Regions from separate parts of the Allobosea sp. 685 genome, predicted to be linked through region 2. Evidence: predicted binding sites of a transcription regulator. Region 2 holds the regulator's gene; the other holds the start of a gene.
What was found. The regulator PhoB, encoded in region 2, activates phosphate uptake and scavenging genes when phosphate is short. The targets are predictions, from matches to a motif close to TGTCATNNANCTGTCAT.
Positions count from the first base shown of each region.

Region 1: RMR04_RS15535 (Orn/Lys/Arg family decarboxylase) is a predicted target of PhoB. The motif match lies at 4,100-4,116, and genes of this name have one in related genera.

Region 1 is NZ_CP134779.1:2,986,593-3,001,160, reverse strand. Features, by position in the region: gene RMR04_RS15565 (efflux transporter outer membrane subunit) at 1-30, opposite strand, end outside; gene RMR04_RS15560 (hypothetical protein) at 495-1,040, shown strand; gene RMR04_RS15555 (nuclear transport factor 2 family protein) at 1,406-1,711, opposite strand; gene RMR04_RS15550 (VOC family protein) at 1,755-2,156, opposite strand; gene RMR04_RS15545 (SDR family NAD(P)-dependent oxidoreductase) at 2,171-2,914, opposite strand; gene RMR04_RS15540 (AraC family transcriptional regulator) at 3,047-3,970, shown strand; gene RMR04_RS15535 (Orn/Lys/Arg family decarboxylase) at 4,159-6,528, shown strand; partial or broken gene RMR04_RS15530 (GNAT family N-acetyltransferase) at 6,544-7,108, shown strand; gene ppk2 (polyphosphate kinase 2) at 7,163-8,062, opposite strand; gene RMR04_RS15520 (hypothetical protein) at 8,483-8,674, opposite strand; gene RMR04_RS15515 (LysR family transcriptional regulator) at 8,743-9,642, opposite strand; gene RMR04_RS15510 (hydantoinase/oxoprolinase family protein) at 9,816-11,966, shown strand; gene RMR04_RS15505 (hydantoinase B/oxoprolinase family protein) at 12,000-13,715, shown strand; gene RMR04_RS15500 (NAD-dependent epimerase/dehydratase family protein) at 13,882-14,568, shown strand, end outside.
Region 2 is NZ_CP134779.1:5,453,330-5,467,897, forward strand. Features, by position in the region: gene RMR04_RS26755 (2-dehydropantoate 2-reductase) at 1-991, shown strand, start outside; gene RMR04_RS26760 (hypothetical protein) at 1,252-1,521, shown strand; gene uvrB (excinuclease ABC subunit UvrB) at 1,802-4,549, opposite strand; gene RMR04_RS26770 (helix-turn-helix transcriptional regulator) at 4,764-5,492, shown strand; gene RMR04_RS26775 (acyl-homoserine-lactone synthase) at 5,592-6,236, shown strand; gene RMR04_RS26780 (hypothetical protein) at 6,229-6,387, shown strand; gene RMR04_RS26785 (hypothetical protein) at 6,387-6,578, shown strand; gene RMR04_RS26790 (TIGR03862 family flavoprotein) at 6,726-7,940, opposite strand; gene RMR04_RS26795 (M20 aminoacylase family protein) at 7,999-9,198, opposite strand; gene phoB (phosphate regulon transcriptional regulator PhoB) at 9,309-10,007, opposite strand; gene phoU (phosphate signaling complex protein PhoU) at 10,182-10,901, opposite strand; gene pstB (phosphate ABC transporter ATP-binding protein PstB) at 10,941-11,741, opposite strand; gene pstA (phosphate ABC transporter permease PstA) at 11,789-12,679, opposite strand; gene pstC (phosphate ABC transporter permease subunit PstC) at 12,712-13,674, opposite strand; gene pstS (phosphate ABC transporter substrate-binding protein PstS) at 13,800-14,568, opposite strand, start outside.

The DNA of each region.
Region 1 (14,568 bases), 2.5 Mb from region 2:
CCCGGCAAAGCCAAACACACCACCCGGCAAAATCCACCCTCCCAAGCCAGAACAGGCAACGAGCGCCAGGCGCGATGCGTCATGCGATTCTTCTAGAATGCGCGCCGAGGCGACAAAAGTTAATTCTCTCCATGCTCACGTTTAAAAGCGGAGTCGGGCAATATCATTTTGGCGTATGCCGCAAAATGCGGCCAGGACGCGTCCTAATCCGCATTCGCGAGGCAAGGGCATGGCTCGTGCTGGGCGGAGCCTCCGTTCGACACGAGCGTCAACGATGTCGGGCATGGGCGTACTCTGTTAAGAACACGGCGATGATAGCGGTGGCGGCTGCCGATCTGGATGGACCAAACCGAGCCACGAGTTGATGGAGCCCACCAGCGGGCGCTTGCGGTCAACACCAGGGCCGGCGATATTCCTGAGCGGCCAGCGATGTGGTCGTCAGATCGAACGACGAAGTCATCAGGCGCCAGGGGTGCTCAACGCGGAGCAAAAGCATGGCGAACGATGATGCGCGGGGGGAAGCCATCCGGGCGTTCTTTGAAGCTCCCGGGAACGAGAACCTCTTCCCCAACTGCCCTTTTCGGCGAGAGCTCTCTCATTTGCATGAGTGTGATGCCGCGTCGGGCGACATGATTCTGGGCCATATGCTCGGTCACATCATAGACCACAGGGCAGGCCAGCCGTGCCGCAACGAATCGGGTGAAATGATATCAGCGATAAGTCAGGATAATATCCAGCATGAACTGCGGTTCGTTTACAATGATTGTAATAATCCTCGGTTGAACGAAGACAGACAATCCGGCGCAGATCTTGATCCAGCCGTTCTCGATCCATATCAGTATCCTGAATATCATGGCTTCGATCCTGAACAGAGAGGATGTTTCGGTGCCGATTCACGCGCGGAACTGATGGCGGAAGCCATTAGGACGTATATGCGAGATCCAAATTACTTAAAAACAGTCGCGCCGAATGTGGCCGCGCGAATCCGTGCCGCGGTGAATCCAAATCCCGCGCTGAACAAGATCATTCAATTCAACTGAAGGCCTCATACGGGCCGAAACGACCGCGATAACTGATCTGGCCGGCCCTCTGAACAATGGTCCTCCCCGCAGTCGGCCTTTTGGGCCTTTGGAGGACCTCAGGGATGCCGCAGAAGAAGCACAAACCCGGAGAGATCGTCGTTCAGGCAGGTCGGCGTTCTGTTGTCGCAGGGGCGGCCGGTTAGGGAAGCGATCTGCGCCATCGGTGCGGCGCCCTCACAGGGCGAGCGCTTCGCCGCGTCCCTCCGGAAGGCCGAAGCCATCGAGGCATTAGGGATGGGCCGGGCGATCCGCGGCGAGTGGCAGATCCGGCACGGCCGGGCTCTCCAACATCACACATTGGCGCAAGCCCGCCCATGGCTGGCTCATTCGAGATCAGCGTTGATGCGGACGATCAGCCCATCGGCATTGACGGACATCTCCAGCAACCCGATCTCGTGCCCGAAGTCGCCGGTGAAATCGACGCGCATGCGCACATGATCTTCACCGAGGACCTCGACCGACAGCAGACGGGTCACGGTGTGATAGCCGACGAAAAACCGCTCCAGGTAATCACGGATGCCTGCATGTCCGATGAAGCTCTCGCCTACTGACGGGTCCTCGATGATCGCATCCGACGTGAACAGGGCCAGCGCGCATTCGATGTCGAAGGCGTTGGTCGCCTTGATCAACCTGTCTGCGGCCGCACGCACGGTGTCATGAGCGTTCATGTCATCAACTCTCATGCTGCCAGCTCTTGTAGACGAACTCGAGGCTGTAACCGTCGCGATCCCTGACCTGGGCAGCGTAGTAGCGCGGATCGTAGTGAAGCTGCGGTCCGGGTGGATGGATCTCGGTCGCACCGGCAGCCAATGCGGCGGCATGGGCGGTGTTTACCATCTCTTCGGAATCGGCCACGAAGCCGATATGCGCGGCGCCGGGCGCGGCTGTCCCTTGCTTCAGCCAGAAGAACATTCGCCCATTGACGCCAAAGCCCTTGAGGTCTGGATGACCCGCCGGGCCATCCTTGCCGTCATAGTCGAGCCGGCTGATGATCCCGAGGATCGGAAGCACCTTCTCGTAAAAGGTGATCGAACGATCGGTGTCATTCACCGTCAGAAAGATGTGATCGAGCATGGGGCTCTCCCGTTTCAAATGACGTAGCCCCCGGCTACCTCAATGTTCTGGGCGTTGATCCAGCGATTGTCGTCGGACAACAGGCTGGCAACCATGCAGCCGATATCGTCGGGCTCACCGACGCGCCCGAGTGCAGTCTGGCCGGCGAGCATGGTTTCGAATTCGTCGTTCAGCCCGCCACCAAGCTCGGTACGGATGGCTCCGGGCGCGATGGAATTGGCGCGGATTCGGCGGTCGCCGAACTCCTTGGCCATGTAGCGCGTCAGCACTTCGAGCCCGCCTTTGAAAGATGCATAAGGCGCGATGCCGACGGTCGCGACTCGGCTCGTAGCACTGGCCACGTTGATAATCTGTCCCCCATCCGCCATCAGCGGCAGCAGTATTTGGGTCAGGAAGAACGGCCCCTTGAGATGCACCCTGAACAGGCCGTCGAATTCATCCTCGGTCACGGTCGCGATCGGATTGTAGAGACCATAGCCTGCATTGTTGACCAGGAAATCGAAGTCCGCGCGGTTCCAAGTCTTGTCGAGGGTCTCGCGGACCGCCTCTCGAAACAAGGGGAACGTTGCACTGTTGCCGACGTCAAGTTGCATCGCAACGGCCTTGCCGCCTTCGGCTTCGATCGTGCTGACGACCTTGGCGGCCGCATCCTGATTGCTATTGTAAGTCAGGATGATGCCCATGCCCCGCTTGGCGCACTGGACCGCTGCGCTCGCGCCGAGACCGCGGCTGCCGCCGGTGATGATCATGATGCTCATGTCGTTTTCCTTGGATGGTATCACCAAGGGATAGCTGCAGCGCCTTGGTGCCGCTCTCACGATTCTGTTCAAATATTGCCTATTCCTGCTTCATGATTGATTGCGGCACATCGCTGTGGAAGAATGCCGTCCATGGAAGCGTCACTTCAGGAACTCAGGAAACTGGCATCCCGTGCAGAAAACCGCCGTACCGAGACGGGCGTTGCGCGCGTCGCCATGGTGCAGGGCGCGATTCCTGAGCATCAGCTTGCCGCCGTCTATGATCCCATGATCAACCTGATCCTGACGGGGTCGAAGACCATGACAGTGGGTGACCGGACGTTTCGGTATGATCCGGCGACTTATTTCGTGATGTCGGTCGATCTGCCGGCAGTCGGCTCAGTGCACCCCTCTAACGACGGAGAGCCCTATCTGGCGATTAGCCTGACGCTGGAGCCGGCGATCGTCGCAAACCTGCTGGCCGACCTGCCCAAACCTGCCGGAGGCGAACTCTTCAGCCCGGGCTTTTCCGTGGCACCGGTCTCGCCCGAATTGCTCGACGCCTGGGTTCGCATGCTGCGGTTGATGGAGCGCCCGAACGAGATCGCGGCCCTTGCACCAGCCTATGAGCGCGAGATTCTGTTCCGTGTGCTGCAGGGGCCGCTCGGCTGGATGCTTCGTGATATCGCGACACCCCACACCGCTCTTTCGCGGATCCGTATCGCCATCCAGTGGATCAGGGAAAACTTCGCGAAGCCGCTTCGCGTCGAGGCTTTGGCGGCAATGACGGCTCTGAGCGTCTCGGCCTTCCACCGTCACTTCAAAGCGGTCACGGCGCTCAGCCCCTTACAGTATCAGAAACATGTGCGCCTGCTGCGTGCGCGGTCGCTTCTTATCGCCGGAGAGGGCCGTGTCACCTCCATCGCTTTCGAGGTCGGTTACGAAAGCCCCAATCAGTTCAGTCGCGAGTATGCACGTCAGTTCGGCCTGCCACCCTCCAGGGATGCCGCGCGACTGCGCCGGAAAGAGCCACATCACGCCGAACGCTCCATCTCGAATCCGGCGCGCTGCGGTTGAGGAAGACCGTGCATTTCGCCGCGCGACAATTCAGTTCGAGCGCTCGCTTGGGGAGCTGGCCTTCGATGTCGCCGATCGTCAAGGCAGTCCCGATCTGCTCGATCAACGTCGTCACAAAGAGAAGACGATAGTCGCCGGACTGTCATGGAACTCGCCGACATCTTCCGGATTGAGCCAGCGGAGCAGACATGGACTATTTCAGGCGCTTCACCTTCCTGTTCGCGACTCCGAGTTTCGACGCAGAGGATCTGGAAGGCATAAGGTTCAACCAGATCGTCGATGAGATCGAGCGGTCCGGCTTCGAGGTCGTGAAAGCCCGCAAGCTCGAAGATGCCGAGATCGCGGTACAGACCGATGCCGCCATCGGCTGCATGGTCGTCGACTGGGGCAAGAAGGGCCTCGAAGGCAAGACGGCGGCCCTAATCAACCTGATGCGCCGCCGCGGGCTCGACTTCCCGATCATCCTGCTGATCCGCCGCAAGCGCTTCGAGGATTTGCCCGTCGAGGTGCTCGACTTCATCGACGGCTATATCTTCCTGTCCGAGGAGACGCCGCCCTTCATCGCCAAGAGTCTGATCAGCCGTCTGAAGCAATATGCCGAGACGCTGAAGACGCCCTTCTTCGGCGCGCTGGTCGATTATGCCGAGGAAGGCAATCATCTCTGGACCTGCCCTGGGCATAATGGCGGCGTGTTCTACAGCCGCAGCCCTATCGGCCGGGTCTTCATGGAGCATCTCGGCGAGGCGGTCTTCCGCGACGACCTCGACAATTCGGTGCTCGATCTCGGCGACCTCCTGACCCATGAGGGCCCGGCTCTGAAGGCTCAGAAGGAGGCAGCCCAGATCTTCGGGGCGGAGAAGACCTATTTTGTCCTCAACGGCACCTCGACCTCGAACAAGGTGGCGCTGGCGGCGCTGGTGACCGATGGCGATCTTGTCCTGTTCGACCGCAACAACCACAAAGCGGCCCATCATGGCGCGCTGATGATCGGCGGCGGCATCCCGGTTTATCTGCCGACGATCCGCAATGCCTGGGGGCTCATCGGCCCGATGCGCTGGGACGCCTTCGATGAGGAGGCGCTGCGCGAACGCATCCGGTCGCATCCGCTGGTCAAGGATCCCGACGCCTGGCAAAAGCCGCGCCCCTTCCGCGTCGCCGTGGTCGAGCAATGCACCTATGACGGCACGATCCACAACGCCCAGATGATCCTGAAGCGCATTGGCCATCTCTGCGACTACATCCTGTTCGACGAAGCCTGGGCCGGCTTCATGAAGTTCCACCCGCTCTATGCCGGGCGCTTCGCCATGGGGCTTGCCGATCTGGGGCCGGACTCACCCGGCATCATCGCGACGCAGTCGACGCATAAGCAGCTGGCGAGCTTCTCCCAGGCCTCGCAGATCCACATGAAGGACCGGCATATCCGCGGCCAGAAGCGCCGCGTCGAGCATCGGCGCTTCAATGAGAGCTTCATGCAATATGCCTCGACCTCGCCCTTCTACCCGCTCTTCGCCTCGCTCGACGTCGGCGCGCAGATGATGAAGGGGCGTTCCGGTGAAGTGCTCTGGGACGACACGATCCGGCTTGGCATCGAGTTGCGCAAGAAGATCCGCGCCGTGCGGCGCGAATTCGAGGAGAAGGAGATCCTGCCGGAACGGCGCTGGTTCTTCGAGCCCTTCGTGCCCGACCGCGTGACGATCCCCGATGCGGCGCGCGAGGGGGCGGTCCATGACGTCGCCTGGGAGACGGTCGGCACCGACCAGCTTGCCAGCGAACCCTCCTATTGGCAGCTCGCTCCGGGCGCCGCCTGGCACGGTTTCTCCGGCCTGGAGCCGGGCTTCGCCATGACCGATCCCAACAAGCTGACGCTGCTGACGCCGGGCTTCGACCGCGCCACGGGCGGCTATGCCGAACATGGCATCCCGGCGCCGGTCGTCGCCCAGTTCCTGCGCGAGAACCGGATCGTCGCAGAGAAGAACGACCTCAACTCGCTGCTCTTCCTGCTGACGCCCGGCGTCGAAGCCAGCAAGGCCGGCACGCTGATCAGCGGGCTCGTCGCCTTCAAGAAGCTGCATGACGACAATGCGTTGCTGGAAGAAGCTATTCCGGAATTCTACCGGCGCCGGCCTTCACGCTATGCCGGCGTGCGCCTGCGCGATCTCTGCGGCCAGATGCACCGCTTCTTCCGGGAGGCCGATGTCAGCGCTTTGCAGGCCAGGCAATTCGCGGCCGAACATCTGCCGGAGATCGCCATGTCGCCCCATGATGCTGCGCGCTGCCTCGTACGCAACGATGTCGACTACCTGCCCATCGATGCCATCGCCGGGCGCATCGCCACGACGCCCTTCGTGGTCTACCCGCCCGGGATCGCGACGATCGTCCCCGGCGAGCGCCTGACCGAACGCGCCCAGCCCATGATCGACTATCTCAAGATGTTCGAGGCGAGCTTCAATGCCTTCCCCGGCTTCGACGTCGAGATCCAGGGCGTCTATCGCGAGGTCGACGCAGCCGGACGGGTGCGGCTCCATACCTATGTCGTCAGCGAACAGGCCCATGGGTAAAGGCTGCGGCAACTGATGGAAAACGAACCCCCCGTCATCATCCGGCCGTCGCGCGATAGCGATGTCGAGCCCATGCTGGCGATCTATCGCCGCCATATCAGGCGCGGCGTCGAGGCGGGCGTCGAGGATACCGGCACGCCCCAGCCCGACGACCTGCGCGACCGGCGCAAGAACCTGCGCAACCGCCGGCTGCCGCATCTGGTCGCGACGCGCGGTGGCGAGGTCGTCGGCTATGCCTATGTCGTGCTGTTCCGCAAGCGCCCGGCCTATCGCTACACGGTCAAGCACTCGATCTATGTCCACCACGACCATCTCGGACGGGGGATCGGGCGATCGCTGCTTCAGGCGCTGATCGATTCCTCGCGCGGCTGCGGGGTTTCGTCAGATGATCGGCTATATCGATGCCGAGAACACCGCATCGCTGGCGCTTCACGAGAGGTTCGGCTTCGCCAGGGTCGGCCTTCTGCCTGGCGTTGCCTATCGCTACGGCAAATGGTCCGACAGCGTCATGGTGCAGAGATCGCTTGGCGCCGGCGCCACCGTGCCGGTTACGACGAATGGGCTTCCGCCGGCCTCGTGAACACCGGGGTTGGTGCTTACGAGACCGGAGGAGGGGCCTTCCTGCCGCGCGGTTTCAGTACAGCTCCGGGACGTAAAGTTCGGGCGGAACGGGGTGCCGGGAATAATCCGAATTGCGCACGCGCTCGGGCAGGATGATGTCCGATTTCGGCACGCTCTCATACGGGATCTGGCCGAGCAGATGGGTGATGCAGTTAAGCCGCGCCCGCTTCTTGTCGACGGCCTGAACGACCCACCACGGGGCCGTCTCCGTATGGGTGCGGGCGAGCATGTCCTCCTTGGCGCGGGTGTAGTCTTCCCAGTGGACGCGGCTCTCCATATCCATGGGCGAGAGCTTCCATTGCTTCAGGGGATCCTCGATCCGCATGCGGAAGCGGAATTCCTGCTCTTCATCGGTGATCGAGAACCAGTATTTGATCAGGATGATGCCGGATCGCACGAGCATATGCTCGAAATCTGGAACCGAGCGGAAGAACTCGTCGAGTTCATCGGGGGTGCAGAAGCCCATGACGCGCTCGACGCCGGCTCGGTTGTACCAGCTGCGGTCGAACAGCACCATTTCGCCGGCCGTGGGCAAATGCTGCACATAGCGCTGAAAGTACCATTGATGGCGCTCGCGCTCGCTGGGCGCCGGGAGGGCGACAACGCGGCAGATCCGCGGATTGAGCCGCTGGGTGACGCGCTTGATCACGCCGCCCTTGCCAGCCGAGTCACGTCCCTCGAAGAGTACGACGACCTTGAGCTTCTTATACTGGATCCAGTCCTGAAGCCGCACGAGCTCATGCTGCAGCCGGAACAGCTCGCGGAAATAAACCTTGCGGTCCAGCATTGCGCCCGTCGGAGCCAAACCCTCGGAGACGAGTTCGTCGAGCCGGTCCTCCTCGAGCTGCATCTCGAGCTCTTCGTCGAAGCTGTCTGCGATTTCGGCTTTAATGCGCTCCAGATCGTTCGTCATGAATGCTGACCTTTGAATCGACTTCGAGAAGGTGATCGGCGATTTCGGAGATGGCTAAGCACGCTGCTGCGCCGTGATCGCAAAGACCGCGACGAGACGCAGGCTCGGAAGCTGCGTCTCGCGCTGCGGACTGATGTCCTCCAATCTCCCATGGCGGCAATCTCGTCGGCGCAAATGACGTGACGATGAAGGTGACGAGCATGCGCGTCCCGCGGGGAGGCGGCACGAGCTTGATTGCTCGGGCGGCAGGGCGATGGACCCTGCCGTATGGCTTCTCCGGAATGACCAAAATGCCCCGGCGCCAGCATGTCGGTTTCGATCAGAACGGCTCGATCCGAGAGGCCGGCGCGCGAGCGGTCGGCCGATGTCCATCCATCGATCGCGGCTTCAGCGCCATCGGCCCGCATGCTGTCCAAACGCCTACTGCCCGAATGCCGCGCGTTGCTTGAGGAGGGCGTCGAGTATGTCCTGCCGCTCGTTGATGCGGTCCGCGTTGCGGTCTTCGTCGGCAGCGCCTGAAAAGGCGGACGCTTGCTCCATCAGTTCTGCAAGGTTGGCGCGGGCGATGGCGATGCGTTCATCGAGTTCGGCGAGGGCGGCGGCGTCAGGCATGGGCTCGTCCTTTCGGGTTGATCAGCTTGTCTGCCGAGCGATCTTGCGAGCGATCTCGATCGGGCTCGTCAGGCTGCGTTCGGCTTCCAGTCGACGACCTCGGTCGCGAGATTGGCCGCTGCCTCAATGATCGGCCGCGCCGGCATCGTGACATAGGACGCGGTGAAATTCATCGGCGTGGGAACCCAATCGCAGTTGAGGGCGACGAGTTCGCCGGATTCGAGGAAGCGCTCCACCAGCGGCGATGGCAAGGTCGCGATGCCCAGGCCGTCCAATGTCATGTTCAGACAGGCCGCCAGATTGCTGGATGAGACCGGGCGGCTGAGCCGGCTGCTGTTGCGCTTGAAATAGTCGACGACCTCCGCATAGGGCCGCGTATTCCTGGCATGCGTGAGGATGGGAAACCGAGCGAGATCATCGGCTCCCGCGAGATCGGGCAGGGCTGCCGCGAAGCGGGGTGCGGCGACCCATGGCAGCGCAACCGTTCCCAGCGGCAGATTGGCGACCGAGAGGTCCGAGACCGGCCCGTTGAGGAAGGCTATGTCGAGCGAGCCGTCGATGAGATTGCGCTGGAGGTTGAAGGTGAGGTCCACGCTCAGTTCGACGACGACGTCGGGGAAGCGCACGGCCATCTCGCGCAGGAAGCGATGCAGCCAGGTCTGGGCCACGGTTTCAGCGACCCCAAGCCGCATGACAGATTGCCGGCTGGTCGTGTCGCCGGCCTGGAGCAGCGCCTCGGTCGCCTCGAGCGCCTTCGCTGCCAAGGGAAGCAAGGCCTGACCCTGATCGGTGAGCACGACAGAACCCGCGTCGCGTTCGAACAGGCGTTGGTTCAGGACCCTTTCAAGCGCCGAAATGCGCGCCGAAATATTGGGCTGGGTCGTGTTCATCTGTTCGGCGACACGGCGGAAATTCCTGAGCGAGGCCAGCCGGACGAAGGTTTCGATCTGTTTGAGCGTGATCTGCATGGTCCCACCCGGCCAGCGTCGCCTCTGCGATGCGTCGCAGGATAGATATTTTCTATCGTCCTAAGACAATCAAATAATTAGACGTGATTGTCGATCACAGCCATCTTTTCGCCGATTGGGATGGCTCGGCAGCATCGCTCGGCTCCCTGATAGGCATTGAAAGGTGGCTTTCCGTGAGCGGTGTTGCATCGACCCAAAGTACATCGTCCCGAGATACACCGTCTCTTGGCAATCTCGGCGCCGATATCGGCGGCACCTTCACCGACGTCGTGCTGGAGATCGGTGGCGAGACCTTCTCGGCCAAGGTGCTGACCACCTATGATGCGCCCGAGCGCGCCATCATTGAGGGCATGCACCGCGTCTGCGCGAAAGCAGGCGTGACACCCGCCGCGATTGGCCGGATCATCCACGGCACGACGCTCGCCACCAACGCACTGATCGAACGCCGTGGCGCGAAAACGGCGCTGATCACGACGGAGGGCTTCCGCGACGTGATCGAGATGCGCACGGAGAGCCGGTTCGAGCAATACGACCTCAACCTGACGCTGCCCCAGCCCCTGCTGCCGCGTAACCGGCGCTATACGCTGCGCGAGCGCGTCGGTGCCAATGGCGCGACACTCATCCCGCTGCTGCGCGAAGATGTCGTGCGCCTCGCCGACGAGATCGCGCAAGCGGGCTATGAGAGCGTCGCCGTCGGGCTGATCCATTCCTATCTCGACCCGGCGCATGAACGGCTGGTCCGCGATGTTCTGCTGGAGCGCATTCCGGGACTTGCGGTCTCAATCTCCTCCGAGGTTTCGCCTCAGATGCGCGAATATGAGCGCTTCAACACCGTGGTGGCGAACTCTTACGTCAAGCCGATGATGAAGCGCTATCTCGCCAGCCTCGCGGCGAAGCTGGCCGATGAGGGCTGCGACTGCCCGATCTTCCTGATGCATTCGGGCGGCGGGATCATGTCGTTGGAAGGGGCGGCTGAGTTTCCTGTTCGCCTCGTCGAATCCGGGCCGGCGGGCGGGGCGATTTATGCCGCCGATGTCGCGGCGCGCTTCGGCTTCGACCGCGTTTTGTCCTTCGACATGGGCGGGACGACGGCCAAGATCTGCCTGATCAAGAACCAGACGCCGAAAACGAGCCGGGTCTTCGAGGTCGCGCGGAGCTATCGCTTCAAGAAGGGCTCCGGCATGCCGATCTCGATCCCGGTCATCGACATGGTCGAGATCGGCGCCGGCGGTGGCTCGCTCGCCCAGGTCGACTCGATGCGCCAGATCCGGGTCGGTCCGGAGAGCGCTGGGTCGGAGCCGGGGCCGGCCTGCTATGGCCGCGGCGGAGCAAGGCCTGCGGTGACGGATGCCGATGTGATGCTCGGCAAGATCGACCCCGCCACCTTTGCCGGCGGCAGCATGGTGCTGGACATCGCCGCATCGCGCCGGGCCGTACTGGCGCATATTGCCGACCCGCTGGGGATGAGCGACGAGACCGCCGCCTTCGGCATCGTCGAGGTGGTCGATGAAAACATGGCCAATGCCGCCCGGGTCCATGCGGTCGAGAATGGCGAGGATCTTTCCGGCTACACGATGATCGCCTTTGGCGGTGCAGCGCCGCTGCATGCCGGGCGGCTCTGCGAAAAGCTTGGCATCCAGCGTCTGCTCGTGCCGCCAGGCGCCGGCGTGGGCTCGGCGATCGGCTTCCTGCGAGCGCCCTTCAGCTTCGAGGCGACACGCAGCGTCTATATGCGTCTGGCTGCATTCGACGCGTCGACGGTGCGCAGTCTCCTGTCGGAGCTCGAAAACGAAGCCACGACCTTCGTGCGCTCCTGCGACGCGCAGGCGCCGCTCAGCGTCGAGACCAAGGTCTATATGCGCTATGTCGGCCAGGGCTGGGAAATCCCGATCGATGTCAGCCACGCCGCGCCGACGATCGACGCCTATCGCGATCTGTTCGAGGCCGAATACGCCAAGCTGTTCTCCCGGACCGTCCAGGGGCTGGATATCGAGATCACCGTCTGGGCGGTCAATGCGAGCACGGCGAAAGCGGTGCCGGCAAGGGCCGAGGCTCTGGGAGATCTGGTGCCGCTGACGGCGACCTCGCAACGCGAGGTCTTCGATCCCGCCCATGGGGCTCGGATGGTGGCGGGCGTGTTCGAGCGATCGCAGATCGCGGTCGGCCGGGTCGCGGCGGGGCCCTGCGTCATCGTCGAGGACGAAACCACCATCATCGTGCCGACGGGCTGTTCGGCGACGTGCCGCAGCGATGGCTGCATCGAGATCTTCAAACACGGATCCGAGCCTGCGAAAGCGCGCTTGGCCGAGATGGTCGAGGCCTGAGCCATGACGCAGCTATCCAAGACACAGCTACCCATGACACAGCTATCCACCGTTTCGCTGCAGGTGATGTGGAACCGCCTGATCTCGATCGTCGAGGAACAGGCCCAGGCCCTGATCCGCACGGCCTTCTCGACCTCGGTGCGCGAAGCCGGCGATCTCTCGGCCGGTGTCTACAACCAGGCCGGGCTGATGCTGGCGCAGGCCGTGACCGGCACGCCCGGCCATGTCAACGCCATGGCCGATGCCGTCGCGCATTTCATCCGCGAGATCGGGCCTGCGAATATTCTCGAAGGCGACATCTACATCACCAACGACCCTTGGATGGGAACCGGGCACCTTCACGACATCACGGTCGTGACGCCGTCCTTCTACCAGGGTCGGCATGTCGGCTTCTTCGCCTGCACGGCTCATGTCGTCGACATCGGCGGGCGCGGCTTCGGGGCGGACGCCAACTCCGTCTATGAGGAAGGCCTCTACATCCCGATCATGAAGTTCGCCGACCAGGGCAAGCTCGACCAGCCCTTCGTCAGGCTGGTGCGCGGCAATATCCGCGAGCCCGATCAGGTCGTCGGCGACATCTTCGCGCTCGCGACCTGCAATGATGTCGGTCATCGCCGGCTGATCGGCATGCTCGACGAATTCGCGCTCGACGGGCTGGAGCAGGTCGGGGATTTCATCCTCGAGAATTCGCGCCGGGCGACGCTGGAGAGGATCGCGGCGCTGCCCCGCGGCGAGGCGGAGGGCGCCATGCTCAGCGACGGCTTTGCCACGCCGATCGAACTCAGGGTCAAGGTCACGATCGGCACAGACGAGGTTTGTGTCGATTTCGCCGGCTCTTCCGGCGTCGACCCCAAGGGCATCAACTGCCCGATGGTCTATTCCAAGGCCTATGCCTGCTATGCGCTGAAATGTGCGATCGCGCCCGAGATCCCCAACAATGCGGCCTCGCTGGAACCATTCCGCATCACCGCGCCGGACAACACGATCGTCAACGCCCTGCATCCGGCGCCGGTCGCGTTGCGCCATGTCATCGGCCATCTGATCCCGGATACGGTCTACAACGCGCTCGACAAGCTTCTGCCGAAGACGGTTCCGGCCGAGGGGGCAGGGCCGCTCTGCAACTTCCAGGTTTCGCTGCGGCCGGCTTCAGAGGCGGCACGCCTGGCCGGGGCGAGGCGTGCCGAGGTCTTGATGTTCAACTGCGGGGGATCGGGCGCGCGTCCGACGCTCGACGGCATGAACACGACCGCCTTCCCATCCGGCGTCATGACCATGCCGATCGAAGCGACGGAGCATGCCGGCCCGATCATCATCTGGCGCAAGGAGCTGCGGCCTGATTCCGGCGGCGCCGGCCGCTTTCGCGGCGGCCTCGGTCAATTCATGGAGGTTGGGGCCGTCGAAGGGCATGTCTTCGACATGTCGGCGATGTTCGATCGCGTGAAGCATCCGCCGCGCGGACGCCTGGGCGGCGCTGACGGCGCCGCGACCGAGATCCGGCTCGACGACGGCACGGCCATGGCCGGCAAGGGGCGCCAAGTCGTTCCCGAGGGCCGCAAGGTCATGCTGTCGCTGCCTGGCGGCGCCGGCTACGGTCCGGCCACTGAGCGCGGCCGCGCCGAGGTGCTGCGCGACCTCGCGCTCGGCTATATCTCGGCCAAGACCGCCAAAATCGATTACGGGCTTGGCGACGCCGAGATCGCGGCGGTTGAAGCCGGACTGAAGCGCGGCGAACTGCCCTCGGCTGGATAACGATGCGCCACGACATGAGAGCAATGCTCTAAACTTTAGAATCGATCACGTTTCCTGCATTCTGACGGAACCGTCCGAATGCGACGTGATCGAAGGATGCCGATTATCTCTATCGCTGCCGCACTGGCATGGTGTGGCGGTCAGCCTGTGACGACACGAGGACCGAATGCCACATTACGACCGAATTCTGATCACCGGCGCGGCCGGCCGTCTCGGCTCGCAGCTTCGCACCGGCCTTGCGCCGCTGGCCAGGACGATCCGCGTCGCCGATCGCGAGCCGCTCGGCCCGCTTGCCGCCAATGAGGAGCAGGCGATCTTCGACCTTGCGGATATGGAGGCGACGATGGCGGCGACCGAAGGCTGCGATGCCATCGTCCATTTCGGCGGCGCGCCGACCGAGCGGGAGTGGCAGACCATTCTCGATGCCGGCATTCGCGGCTCCTACCACATCTATGAAGGCGCCCGGAAACACGGCGTCAAACGGGTCGTCTACGCGTCGTCGGTCCATGCGATCGGCTATCACGAGGTCGGGGCCCAGATTTCGGTCGATGCGCCGGTTCGCCCCGACTGCCTGTACGGCGTCGGCAAGACCTTCGTCGAAAGCCTGAGCCGGCTCTATTGGGACAAGTTCGGCATCGAGACGGCGTGCCTGCGCATCTTCTCGTCCTTTCCCGAACCCGTCGACCGCCGGATGCTCTGGTCCTATCTGTCCTTCGCCGATTGCGTGCGCCTCGTCGAAGCCGCGCTGACGGCGCCCTTCGTCGGGCACACGATCTCGTTCGGCACCTCGGACAACAAGGTCAAGGCCGTCGACAACAGCGGTGCCGGCCATCTCGGCTACCACCCGCAGGAC
Region 2 (14,568 bases):
GCTGGCGGCCGGGGCCGATCTCGGCTTCGTCGGCCGTACGCGCAGCGCCGGCGAACTGGCCGAGCATGGGCTGACGCTGACGGATCTCCGCGAAGGGCGCTGGCGCGTTCCGCCAGCAGGCATCAGCGTGGCAACCGGGCCGGAGGGCGCCGCCTCGGCCGATCTCGTGCTGGTCACGGTGAAATCGACGGCGACGGGCACGGTCGCGGCGGAGCTCGCCCAGGTGTTGCGGCCGGGCGCGGTGGTGGTGAGCTTCCAGAACGGGCTCGGCCATGCCGAGACGCTGCGCGCCGCCCTGCCCGGCCGGACCGTTCTCGCCGGCATGGTGCCGTTCAACGTGGTCTCGCCCGGTCCGGGCGCCTTCCACCAGGCTTCAGCGGGCGAGCTCGCCATCGCCGAGAATGCGGCGCTGGCGCCTTTCCTGCCGGCCTTCGCCACTGCGGGCCTGCCGCTGGAGCAGCACCGCGACATGCTGCCGGTGCAATGGGCCAAGCTGCTCCTCAACCTCAACAATGCCGTCAACGCACTGGCGGATCGGCCGCTGCGCGAAGAGCTCTCACTGCGGGCCTATCGGCGCTGCCTGGCGCTGGCCCAGGCGGAGGCGCTGGCGCTCCTCGACGAAACCGGCCTGCGCCCGGCCCGTTTGACGCCGCTGCCGGCGCACTGGATCCCGCGCCTGCTCGACACGCCCGACTGGCTCTTCGCCCGACTGGCCGCCCGCATGCTCGCCATCGACCCGACGGCGCGCTCCTCGATGTCGGACGATCTCGCCGCCGGGCGGCCGAGCGAGATCGACTGGATCAATGGCGAGATCGTCCGCCTCGCCGCGCGCCATGGTCGCAAGGCCCCGGTGAACGCATGCCTGGTGGCGCTGATCCATGCGGCGGAAGCGAGCGCCGAGCGCCCGACCTGGTCCGGCCCGGCCCTGCTGGCCGAGCTGGAGGCGGCGCTCGCCCGGGCAAGCGAGGTCGAGAGCGGCCTGGCGGCGTGAGGCTCGCTCCCCTTCTCCTCTCGCGGGAGAAGGTGGCAGCGCGAAGCGCTGACGGATGAGGGGGCGCTGTGCCTTCTCCGACTAGCCAATACGCGCCAGCGACTAAGCTCACAGCACCCCCCATCCGGCGCTTTGCGCAACCTTCTCCCGAGAGAAGGAAAGACGCGCCACAAAGATGAACGGCACCGAACCTTTTCGTTCAGCATCCGTTTCAACTTGAGCTGCTCTATTGCGGCATTAAGAAAAACCAGGAGGAATTCATGCGTCATTTTCTGATCGCCGCGGCCATTGTGCTGGGGGCGGCCGCGACACCAGCGGCAGCAAGCGAGAGCTTCACCGGCGCGAGCGCGCTCGACAAGGTCGAGATCACCTATGCCAGGCACAACCGCGACCACCGCATGTGGGAAATCCGGCGGCGCCAGGATATGCAGGCCCAGCGCGGCCTTCGCGGCGACGGTCGCGGCTATGGCCGCCATCGTGGCGGCCCGCCACCCTGGGCCCCGGCCCATGGCCGCCGCGACCGCTGGTAAGCCCCGGCTTCGATAGAGGGCTCGGCCGCAAGGCCGGGCCTTTTTGTTTTGGAGGAGCCGCGACGCCGTCTTCCTTCTCCCGGATGGGAGAAGGTGCCCCGGCAGGGGCGGATGAGGGTGTGCCCTCTCAATAGAAGGCGCTGCGGCGCAGTCACACTCCAATAATCAGCGGCAGGCCCTCATCCCTGCCCTTCTCCCATCCGGGAGAAGGGTTCCCCGCGCCACTCATGCTCGCGTTTGTGGCGGGCACGACGGCAAGCGCGCGGAAAGACTCCCGACCCTACCGCCTTCCCCGCCTCTTCGCATTTCCCTCTCCCGCCCCCAGCGGCCGCGAATCCGGCCTTGGCCCCATCTCGTCGAGCGTCGGCTTCTTCGGTCGCGCCACCGGCTTGGCTTCTCCCCCGCCCCAATTATGCGGGCCCATATCGGCATCGGTCGGCTTGCGCGCCCGGGTCGGCAGGTTGGCGTTGGCGCCATAGGAGCGTTCGCCCTTGTATTTGCCGGCTGAGGCTTCGACGTCGCCCTGGCGGGCGAGCGGGTCGTCGGAGATGGCGAGCTCGGTCGCTTGGAGGCGCTTGATCTCGTCGCGCAGGCGCGCGGCGGTCTCGAATTCGAGGTCGGCAGCGGCTTCGCGCATGCGCTTTTCGAGATCGGCCAGGGCTGCCTTGAAGTTGTGGCCGACGAGCGGCGTGCCCATGCCGGCATCGACCGTGACATGGTCGCGCTCATAGACCGAGCCCAGAATGTCGCCGATGGCGCGCTTGATCGATTGCGGCGTGATGCCGTGTTCGAGGTTGTAGGCCTCCTGCTTCTCGCGGCGGCGCGAGGTCTCGGCCATCGCCCGCTCCATCGAGCCGGTGATGTGGTCAGCATAGAGGATGACGCGGCCGTCGACATTGCGGGCGGCGCGGCCGATGGTCTGGATCAATGAGGTCTCGGAGCGCAGAAAACCCTCCTTGTCGGCGTCCAAAATGGCGACGAAGCCGCATTCGGGAATGTCGAGGCCCTCGCGCAGCAGGTTGATGCCAACGAGAACATCAAACGCTCCAAGGCGGAGATCGCGCAGAATCTCGATGCGCTCGATCGTGTCGATATCGGAATGCATGTAGCGGACACGCACGCCGTTCTCGTGGAGGTATTCGGTCAGATCCTCGGCCATGCGCTTGGTCAGCACGGTGACCAAGGTACGGTAGCCCTTGGCCGAGACCTCCTTGATCTCGTCGAGCAGGTCGGCGACCTGGTGTTTCGCGGGGCGGATTTCGACCGGCGGATCGATCAGGCCCGTGGGGCGGATGACCTGCTCGGTGAAGACGCCGCCGGTGCGGTCCATCTCCCAGCTGCCGGGCGTCGCCGAGACGTGCACCGATTGCGGGCGCATCGCGTCCCATTCCTCGAAGCGCAGCGGCCGGTTGTCCATGCAGGAGGGCAGGCGGAAGCCGTATTCGGCCAGCGTCGCCTTGCGCCGAAAGTCTCCGCGATACATGCCGCCGATCTGCGGCACGGTGACGTGGCTTTCGTCGGTGAAGACCAGCGCATTGTCGGGCAGGTATTCGAACAGGGTCGGCGGCGGCTCGCCCGGCTTGCGGCCGGTGAGATAGCGCGAATAGTTCTCGATGCCGTTGCAGGAGCCGGTGGCCTCGATCATCTCGATGTCGAAGGTGCAGCGCTGGTCGAGCCGCTGCGCCTCGAGATAGCGGCCCATCTTGTTGAGCTCGTCGAGGCGGCCGCGCAGCTCCTGCTTGATCGACTTCACGGCCTGGGTCAGCGTCGGGCGCGGCGTGGTGTAGTGCGAATTGCCGTAGACCTTGACGAATTCGAGGTCGGCGGTCTTCTGGCCGGTCAGCGGGTCGAACTCCGAGATCTGCTCGACCTCGTCGCCGAACAGGCCGATGCGCCAGGCGCGGTCCTCATAGTGGGCCGGGAAGAGTTCGATGACGTCGCCGCGCACGCGGAAGGAGCCGCGGGCGAAATCGCCGAGCGTGCGCTTGTATTGCAGGGCGACGAGATCCGCGATGAGCTGGCGCTGCTCGATCTTCTCGCCCAGCTTGATGCCGAAGGTCATCGCCGTATAGGTCTCGACCGAGCCGATGCCGTAGATGCAGGACACCGAGGCGACGATGATGACGTCGTCGCGCTCCAACAGCGAGCGCGTCGCCGAATGGCGCATGCGGTCGATCTGCTCGTTGATCGAGCTTTCCTTCTCGATGAAGGTGTCCGAGCGCGGCACATAGGCCTCAGGCTGGTAGTAATCGTAATAGGAGACGAAATACTCGACCGCGTTGTCGGGGAAGAAGCTCTTGAACTCGCCATAGAGCTGCGCGGCCAGCGTCTTGTTCGGCGCCAGGATCAGGGCGGGACGCTGCGTCAATTCGATCACCTTCGCCATGGTGAAGGTCTTGCCCGAGCCGGTGACGCCGAGCAGGACCTGGTCGCGCTCCTGCTTGCCGATGCCGTCCAGCAGATCGGCGATCGCGGTCGGCTGGTCGCCGGCGGGCTCGAAATCGGACTGCATGCGGAACGGAATGCCGCCCTCCGACTTGTCCGGGCGCGGCGGGCGATGCGGCGTCCAGGCCTTGCCGGGGTCGATAAAGGGGCTGCCGGTCTCGAGCAGCGTCTGCAGCGATTGCGCCGTCAGGCTCGCGGCGGTCTCGCCCTCGACACCGTCAAAGGCGGAATCGGCCTTCTTGCCGATCTTGCGCTTGGGCGCATTGTCGCCGGGGCGGGACTCCGGCTCGTAACCGGCCTGCGGCTGATCGCTGAAGCCGGAGGCGCCGCCGGGCACGGTGTTGCCGCGGTTGATCGCCGGGTTGAGCAGGTCGGCGAGATAACCCTCCAGCGGCTTCAACTCGGGCTTGGTCGCCTTGGAATTGGGCGTGCGCGCGCTGGCGGGCTTTTTCGCGGGCTTCGTCTTGGCGTCGGAGGCGGAGGTCTCGGGCGCGGAAGTCTTGGGCGCGGAAGTCTTGGGCGCGGAAGTCTTGGGAGCAGAGGTCTTGGGAGCGGAGGTCTTGGGAGCGGAGGTCTTGGACATGACCGCAATATGGGACGGAAGCCGCCCAAGCGCGAGAGGGCAAGGCGCATGGCGGGCCGCATAGCTGACAGGAGATGGCAGGAGGAGATGGCTGCGCGGCGCGCCTTGCGCGCAGAACCAGTCCCGCATAGAGGCTCAGCCTTGCACAGAAGGCATTGACTCCCCGAAACGCGCTGCAACAATGCGGCTATAGTACGACCAGTGAGAACCGTTCATGTCGGGACAACACTTCGACACCGGACGAGATGCGCTCGATTTCATCGATGTGCTGACGCGCCTCAACGACCCCCAGACGATCATCACCTCGCTGCGCGACAAGCTCGCCAGCTTCGGCTTCCACGCCTTCCTGATCACCGGCCTGCCGGAGACCGGCGACAGGATCGCGCCGCTGGTGCTGCTGAATGGCTGGCCCGATGGCTGGTTCGAGCTCTATGTCCGGCAGAACTATGCCGATGACGACCCGATCGCAGCGCATTGCAAGACCACGGCTAACCCTTTCGTCTGGGCCGAGGTCTACCGCCAGGAGGTCGCCAGCGCGCGCCAGCAGGAGATCATGCGGCGAGCCAGCGACTTCAAGATGGTCCATGGCTTCTGCGTGCCGATCCACAATGAGGACGGTTTCAAGGCCGTCGTCACCATGGCCGGCGACAAGCCCGACCTGTCGCGACAGTCCCGCTCCGCCATCCACCTGATGTCGCTCTACGCCCATGCCAAGGCCGAGGCCGCCATACGCGGCAATCGGGGCCATTGCCTCACCGTGCGGGAGCGCGAGGTCCTGACCTGGATGGCTGTCGGCAAATCGACCGAAGGCGTCGCCGCGGCGCTCAATATCCGGGCGGGAACCGTCGAAGCGCATTACCAGAACGCCGCCCGCAAGCTCGGCGCCCGGGGCCGCACGCGCACGGTGGTCGAGGCGCATCTGCGCGGCGAGATCAGACTTTAGTCTATAGATCTGCGAAAACTTCGGCACTCCCGGAAAACCGGGATTCCGCCCCGCGCGGATCGGTAGAAGATTCTTCCTCACGCTGCTGGGGAAGAGCACATGATTCACGTCGTCGACGCCTCCAATCGCCGGCTCTATGCCGATCAGATCGAAGAACATTTCCGCATCCGACATCGCGTCTATGTCGAGGAGCGGCGCTGGATGGAGCTGGAGCGGCCCGACGGCCGGGAGATCGACCAGTTCGACACGGAGGACGCGGTCTATCTGCTGGCGCTGAAGGAGGGCAAGGTGATCGGGGGCTCCCGGCTCGTGCCGACGCTCTGCCCGCATCTGATGAGCGACGTCTTTCCGTTCCTCGCCAATATCCGCGGCCTGCAGCGCGGCCCCGACATCGTCGAATGGACGCGGATCTTCGTGGTTCCCGAGCATCGCGGCCACGAATCCGCCGTGCTGCACACCGTCCTCGGCGGCATGCTCGAATACTGCCTGGAGCAGAACTTCAGCGCGATCACCGTCGTGATGGAAACCTGGTGGATGCCGCGCTTCCTGGAGCTCGGCTGGGAGGTCAAACCGCTCGGCCTGCCGACGATGATCGACGGCATGTCCTGCATCGGCACGATGATCAGCGTGACGGAGGAGGCCTGGCGCAGCACGCTCGCCTTCAAGCGGATCGCCGCCCCGACCCTGGTCGACCGACGGCATGGGCCGCGCATCATCGAGGAAAGGCGAACCAACCATGTATGACGAGCACGCCTATTCGGCCTTGTCCTCCGAGGAACGGCAAGACCTCGGAAACGCGCTGGCGACCCTAATGACGCTGATGGAACGGCACCCGCGCTACACCCCCTGCTGGACGTCGCGGCGCATTTCGACCTTCCCGACGATCTCTGGCTGATGACGCAGGTCCTGAGCCTGAACGAAGCCTGCCGGTCGGCGCTGGTGCAGCTCTTCCTGCTGACCAACGGAGCGCTCCAGGCCAAGCCGCTGGGCCACGACGCCGTCATGCTGGTGAGCCAGGATCTCGACGCCGTCTATGAGCGGACCCGTGACCACGAGCGCGGGCTGCCGTCACCTCACGACGCGTGACGAGAAGGCAAACCTAGGGGAGGACGTGGGAGGAGTGCTCTCGCTTGTCCCGTGTCTCCCGGAACCACGCCGTCATCCCGGAGCTGCGCGGCTCCGCCGCTTGTCCAGGATGACGTGGAGATTCTGGAGTGGGATTTCTGGCTCGACTTACGCCCGCGCCAACCACGCCTCCATCCCCGCCGCCGCCGCGACGCCGGTGGCGAAGCAGGCTTGCAGCAGGTAGCCCCCGGTCGGGGCTTCCCAGTCCAGCATCTCGCCGGCGACGAAGACGCCGGGCAGCGCCTTCAGCATGAAATCGGGAGCGACCGCGCCAGCTTCGATGCCGCCGGCGCTCGAAATCGCGCGCGTGATCGGGGCGAGGCCGGTGAGCATGAGGGGAGCGGCCTTGATCAGCGCCGCCAAGGCCGCTGCGTCCTCAGGCAAGCGCGGGCTCGCCTCGCGCAGGAGCGCGATCGCGACCGGCGACAGGCCCGCCGCCTTGCGCAGATGGTTGCTCAGCGTCTCGCCCTTGCGGCGCTTCGCCAGACGCTCGATGAGGCGCGCCGTCTCCATGTCGGGCCGCAGATCGAGCGTCACCGCCGCCTTGCCCTCGCGCAGGATCGCCTCGCGCAGCAGGCCCGACAGCGCGTAGATCGCGCCGCCCTCGATGCCGTCGGCATCGATCATCGCCTCGCCGGTGGCCTGACGCTCACCGAAGCGGATGACGATGCGCTTCAACGGCGCGCCAGCGAAACGCTCACGCATCATCGCCGACCAGGCGACGGTGAAGCCGCCATTGGCCGGCAGCAGCGGCGCGACGGCGACGCCACGAGCCGCGAGCAGCGGCGCCCAACCGCCATCGGAACCGAGACGCGGCCAGCTCGCGCCGCCGAGGGCCAGCAAGGTCGCGCCGGGCCGGATCGTTTCGACCCCGCCGTCGCGGGTCTGGAAGGCAAGCGCGCCGTCGGCGCTCCAGCCGGTCCAGTGCATCCCCGATGCGAGTTTCACGCCCTGCCCTTCCAGCCGGCGCAGCCAGGCGCGCAGCAGGGGCGAGGCCTTCATCGCCTTGGGAAAGACGCGCCCGCTCGTGCCGGTGAAGCTGTCGGCGCCGAGACCGTCGGCCCAATCGCGCAAAGCCTGGGGCGGGAAGGCGCGGATCGCCGGTTCGAGCCAGGCCTGCGCATCGCGATAGCGCGTCAGGAGCTGATCCAGCGGTTCGGAATGGGTCAGGTTCAGCCCGCCGCGACCGGCGAGCAGGAATTTGCGCGCCGGCGAGGGCATGCGGTCATAGATCGTAACGGCGTGGCCGGCGGCGGACAGCCGCTCGGCGGCGATCAGGCCAGAGGGGCCTGCGCCGATGATCGCGATGTCGGATGTCGGCATGAACTCAAACTCCTGCGGCCCAGCTCCGGTTTCGGCTGCCGGAGGGCGGCGAGCGGGATCAGGCCTGCGATGTCAGCTCCTTGTGCACGAGGTGCACCCAATAGGTCGAGCCCAGAGCGAGAATATCGTCGTTGAAATCATAGAGCGGAGTGTGGAGCAGATTGCCCTTGCCCTCCGCCGCGGTGCCGTTGCCGATGCGGATGAAGGCGCCCGGCCGCTGCTCCAGCATGAAGGCGAAATCGTCGGCGCCGGTGTTGAGCGGGATATGCGTGTCCATCTTCTCCGCGCCGACGAGGTCGCTGGCTACCGTCGCCGCAAGCGCCGTCTCGTCAACGCTGTTGATCAGGGGCGGATAGCGGCGCTTGTAGAGGTATTCGGCGCTGCAGCCCTGGATGGCCGCCACGCCCTCGGCCAGCACGCCCAGGCGCTGCTCCAGAATGTCGCGCACCGCGGCCGAGAAGCAGCGCGCCGTGCCGGTGACGACGACCTCGGCGGGGATGACATTGGGCGAGCTGAAAGCACCGGCATTGATGTGGCCTACGCTCAACACCGCCGGTTCGACGGCGGGAACATTGCGGGCGACGATCGCCTGGACGCCGAGGATGAAATTGGCCAGCGCGATCGTCGGGTCGGTCGCGGTATGAGTGCCGGAGCCGCCATGGCCGCCGGTTCCGCGAAAGGTCACGACCCAGGTGTCGCTGGCGGCAAGCATCGGCCCTTGCCTGATGCCGAACTCCCCGGCGCGGCGGCCCGGCTGGTTGTGCATGCCGTAGACGGCATCGACCGGAAAGCGCTCGAACAGCCCCTGCTCGAGCATGACGCGGGCACCGCCCAAGCCCTCCTCCGCCGGCTGGAAGACGAAATGAACCGTGCCGCCGAAATCCCGGTGTTCCGCCAGATAGCGCGCGGCGCCGAGCAGCATGGCGATATGCCCGTCATGCCCGCAGGCGTGCATCTTGCCGGGAATGGTCGAGCGATGCGCGATCTCGCTCTTCTCCTCGATGCGCAGCGCGTCCAGCTCGGAGCGAAGCGCGATGGCGCGCTGCCCGCCGCGCTCGCCCTTCAGCGAGCCGACAACGCCGGTCCCGGCCAGCCCCTCATGGGTCTCGATGCCCCAGCCGCGCAGCGTCCGCGCCACCAGGGCCGCCGTCCTGACCTCCTCGAAGGCAATCTCGGGATGGGCGTGGATGTCACGCCGAATGGCGATGAGCTCGGCTTCGAAAGCCTTGATGGCGGGAAAAACGGGGCTGGAGATCACGGTCTCGAATCCTGGCGGGCGCATGAGCGGCCAAGACTAAAGAGGAACGTTACCTGCAACAATCGACGGGGCCGCAGCGCCCCGACCCGATATTGGAATGACGCGCGCTCTTAGCCTCGCGCGAAGGTCTCGTCGAAAGCGTAGCCAGCGCCGCGCACCGTGCGCAGCGGATCCTTGGCATCGCCGGGCGTGATCGCCTTGCGCAGGCGGCCGACATGAACGTCGACCGTGCGCTCGTCGATATAGACGTCGCGCCCCCAGACGGCGTCGAGGAGCTGTGCGCGGGAATAGACCCGGCCCGGCGCCTGCATCAGGAATTCGAGCAGGCGGAATTCGGTCGGGCCGAGATGCAATTCCGCGCCGGAGCGGCGGACCCGGCGCGTCGTGCGATCGAGCTCGAGATCGCCGGCCGCGAGCAGCCCCGCGACATGGCCAGGCTTGGCCCGGCGCAGGAGCGCCTGGATGCGCGCGATCAGTTCAGGCAGCGAGAATGGCTTGACCACATAGTCGTCGGCGCCGGTGGCGAGACCGCGCACGCGTTCGGTCTCCTCGCCGCGCGCTGTGAGCATGATGATCGGCACGCGCTCCGTGTCCCTGCGCGTGCGCAGGCGGCGGCAGAGCTCGATGCCCGACAGGCCCGGCAGCATCCAGTCGAGCAGGACGAGGTCGGGCGTGTGGTCACGCAGATGCAGTTCGGCATCGTCGCCGCGCGCGACGCTGTCGACCTCGAAGCCCTCGGCTTCGAGATTGTAGCGCAGGAGCAGCGTGAGCGGCTCCTCGTCCTCGACGATCAGGATGCGTGCGGGCATGGCGCGGTTCCGTTCCTGGCATTCAGCCGACACACACCGTCATGCTCGCCCTTGTGGCGAGCATCCACGTCTTGAACACAGGTCTCGACCGGTGAAGACGTGGATGGTCGGGATGATCCTCGGGACCAGCCCGAGGACGACCATGACGGGAAAGGTGCCGGTGCGTTCATTCCATCAGCTCCCCGTCACCGCCTCGACATTGATGTCGGTGGTGTCGAGCTTCGGGCGATTGAGATCGAGCGACTCGCCGGTGACGAGATAGTGGATCGTCTCGGCGATGTTGGTGGTGTGATCTCCGATGCGCTCGACGTTCTTGGCGCAGAACAGGAGATGCGTGCAGAAGGTGATGTTGCGCGGATCTTCCATCATATAGGTCAGCAATTCGCGGAAGAGCGAGGTGTAGAGCGCGTCGATCTCGTCGTCGCGGCGCCAGACCTCCATGGCCTTCTGCTCGTTGCTCGCGGCATAGGCATCGAGCACGTCCTTGAGCTGGGCCTGGACCAGCCGGCTCATGTGCTCGAGCCCGACCACGGCGCGATGCGGTGGCTGGAACTGGCCGGAGATCGCGACCGCGCGCTTGGCGATGTTCTTGGCGAGATCGCCGACGCGCTCGATGTCGGCGGCGATGCGGATCGCCGAGATCAATTCACGCAGATCATTCGCCAGCGGCTGGCGCCGCGCGATGGTCAGGACCGCACGCTCCTCGACATCGCGCTGGAGGTTGTCGAGGCGCTGGTCGGCGCTGATCACCTTCTGGGCGAGCGTGGTGTCGCGGCGCACCAGCGCCACGGTGGAATCGCCGAGCATGCGCTCGGACATGCCGCCCATTTCGGCGAGGCTGCGGCGCAGCCCCTCAAGTTCGGCGTCGTAGGAGCGGACGATATGTTCGGTCATCGCGGCGGATCCTCTGGAAGCGGGAGCGGAACTGGACAGTCAGCCGAAGCGGCCGGTGACGTAGTCCTGCGTCTGCTTCTTGTGCGGGTTCATGAAGATGGTGTTGGTCGGCGCGAACTCGATCACCTCGCCGAGATACATGAAGGCGGTGTACTGCGAGATACGCGCCGCCTGCTGCATGTTGTGGGTGACGATGACGATGGTAAAATCGGTCTTGAGCTGCTCCAGCAGATCCTCGATCTTGCCGGTCGAGATCGGATCGAGCGCCGAGGTCGGCTCGTCGAACAGGATCACCTCCGGCTTCTGCGCGATGGTGCGCGCGATGCACAGGCGCTGCTGCTGGCCGCCCGACAGGCCCATGCCCGAAGCCTTGAGCTTGTCCTTGACCTCGTCCCAGAGCGCTGCGCGGCGCAGCGCGCCCTCGACGCGGTCGTCGAGTTCCGACTTCGGCGGCTTCTCATAGAGCCGGATGCCGAAGGCGACATTGTCGTAGATCGACATCGGGAAGGGCGTCGGCTTCTGGAAGACCATGCCGATGCGCGAGCGCAGCTCGTTCACATCGACATCGTTGGAGATGACGTTGCGGCCGTCGAGGATGACCTCGCCGGTGGCGCGCTGTTCGGGATAAAGCGAATAGATGCGGTTGAAGATGCGCAGCAGGGTCGACTTGCCGCAGCCCGAGGGGCCGATCAGCGCCGTGACATGGCGGTCGCGGAAATCGAGATTGACGCTCTTCAGCGCCTTGTGCTCGCCGTAGTAGAAATCGAGGTTCTTGACCGCGATCCTGACCGGGGCTTCGGCATCGAGCGTTTGCGGGCTCAGTTCCAGCGTCGAAAGCATCGACTTCTTCCTTCAGATCGAACGCGACGAGGGTTCAGGATAGCCGTTCACTTGCTGCCGCGCACGATACGGCGCGCGATCAGCGAGAGCAGCAGGATCGAGACGGTGATGATCAGCGAACCGGCCCAGGCGAGCTGCTGCCAGTTCTCGTAAGGGGCCGAGGCGAACTGGTAGATCGTCACCGGCAGGTTCGAGACGCCGCCAGAGAGCGTCGGCGAGAACCAGAAATTATTGTTCAGCGCGGTGAAGATCAGCGGCGCGGTCTCGCCGGCGATGCGGGCGAGCGCCAGCAGGATGCCGGTGACCATGCCCGATTTCGCCGCCCGCCAGGTGACGCTGGTGATGACGACGGAGGGCGGGGCGCCAAGCGCCGCACCAGCCTCGCGCAATGGCCCCGGAACCAGCCGCAGCATGTCCTCGGTGGTGCGCACGATGACCGGGATCGCGATGATGCCGAGCGCGACGCCGCCGGCCCAGCCGGAATAGCCGCGGAAGGGCTCGACCAGGATGACGTAGACGAACAGGCCGATCAGGATCGAGGGCGCCGAGAGCAGGATGTCGTTGATGAAGCGGATCAGATTGGCAAGCTGCGAGCCCTTGCCGTATTCGGCGAGATAGGTGCCGGCGAGCACGCCGATCGGCGTCGCCACCGCGATGCCGAGGAAGGTCAGCACGATCGAGCCGACGATGGCGTTGGCAAGGCCACCGCCCTCGGAACCGGGCCCGGGCGTGACCTGGGTGAAGGTCGCGAGCGAAAGCCCGCCGACGCCCTTCACGATCAGCATGCCGAGAATCCAGAACAGCACGAAGATGGCGAGGAAGGTGAAGCCGGTGGCGATCAGCTTCATCGCCTTGTCGGCGGTGCGGCGCGAGGGGCGCACGCGGCCCCATTCGGCCTGGGGCAATTGGCGCACGGTGGAGGGTGTCGTCATGCTCATGATCGGCGGCCTTATTCAGTAGCTCTTGCTTATCAGTAGCTCTTGACGCGCGAGACGAGGATGCGCGCGATGACGAGGACGACGAAGGTGACGAAGAACAGGATGCAGCCGAGCGCGATCAGCGCGTTGAGCTGCAAGCCGAGCGCCTCGTTGAACTCGTTGGCGATGCGCGAGGCGATGGTCGAGCCCGGATCCAGGATCGAGGCGGAGAGCCGGTTGGCGTTGCCGACGACGAAGGTCACCGCCATGGTCTCGCCGAGCGCGCGGCCGAGGCCGAGCATGACCGCGCCGATGATCGAGACGCCGGCCTGGGGCACCAGGACATGGCGCACGACTTCCCAGGTGGTCGCCCCAATTCCATAAGCGCTCTCACGCAGCACGGAGGGGATCTGCTCCAGCATGTCGCGCGTGATCGAGGCGATGAAGGGGATGATCATGAAAGCGAGGATGATACCCGCGGTGAAGATGCCGAGCCCCGATGGCGAGCGCGAATACAGCACCGTGCCGACGAGTGGCAGGCCTTCGACGATGTTGGAGAGCGGCACCTGAACATAGGCGGCGAAGAGCGGCACGAAGACGAACAGGCCCCACATGCCATAGATGATCGAGGGCACAGCGGCGAGCAGCTCGATGGCGGTCGCGACCGGCTGTTTGAACCAGGGCGGGGCGAGCTGCGTCAGATAGACCGCAATGCCCAGCGACAGCGGCACACCGATGACCAGCGCGATCAGCGCGGTCGAGAGCGTCCCGACGATGGCCGGCCAGGCGCCGTACTGGTCGTTCTGGGTATCCCAGACGCTGGAGGTGATGAAGCCGAAGCCGAATTCACGGAAGGCCGGCCAGCCGCCGATAACCATCGACAACATGATGCCGGCGAGCAGCACCAGCACAAACAGCGCGGCCAGGAAGCTGGCATTGCGGAAGACGAGGTCGAACGTGCCCTTGGGGGTCTTGCGCAGCGGCGCAGCAGGCATCGTCTGGGTCACGGCGGTCATCCGCGGGGCTCCGGTAGCGTGGGTTGTCCGTCATTCCTGGGCGGAGCGAAGCGCAGATCCGAAAGCTCGGAGCTGCGCCTCCTGAATGAGATGGCCGGGTCAAGCCCGGCCATGACGGCGGGCGATCAGAAGATCGGCTTGCCGGAGTTGTCGACGACGCCCTTCCAGGCAGCGCGGACCATGTCCTTGACCTTGCCCGGCAGCGGCACGTAGTCGATGCCGGTCGCGAGCTCGTCGCCGCTCTTATAGGCCCAGTCGAAGAACTTCAGCGCGGCCTGCGCCTCTTCCGGCTTCTCGGGCTTGGCGTGGATGAGGATGAAGGTCGCCGAGGTGATCGGCCAGGCCTGCGCGCCCTTCTGGTTGTTCAGCGAGATGCCGAAACCGGGAGCCTCGTTCCAGTTGGCATTCGCGGCGGCGGCCTGGAAGGCCTTGTCGTCGGGGGCCGGGTAGTTGCCGTCGGCGTTCTGGACCAGCGCGAAGGAGAGCTTGTTCTGCTTGGCATAGGCGTATTCGACATAGCCGATCGAGTTCGCGACCTGCTTGACCGAAGCCGAGACGCCCTCATTGCCCTTGCCGCCGATGCCGACCGGCCACTGGACCGACTGGTTGGCGCCGATCTTGGTCTTCCAGTCGGGCGAGACGCGCGACAGATAATCGGTCCAGACGAAGGTCGTGCCCGAGCCGTCCGAGCGATAGACCGGGTTGATGCTGGCGTCGGGCAGGGTCACGCCGGCATTGAGCGCGGCGATCTTGGGGTCGTTCCACTTCTTGATGTCGCCGAGATAGATCTCGGCGATGAGCTGCCCGGTGAGCTTCAGCTTGCCGGCCTCGATGCCGGCCACGTTGATCGCAGGAACGACGCCGCCCATCACGGTCGGGAACTGGATCAGGCCT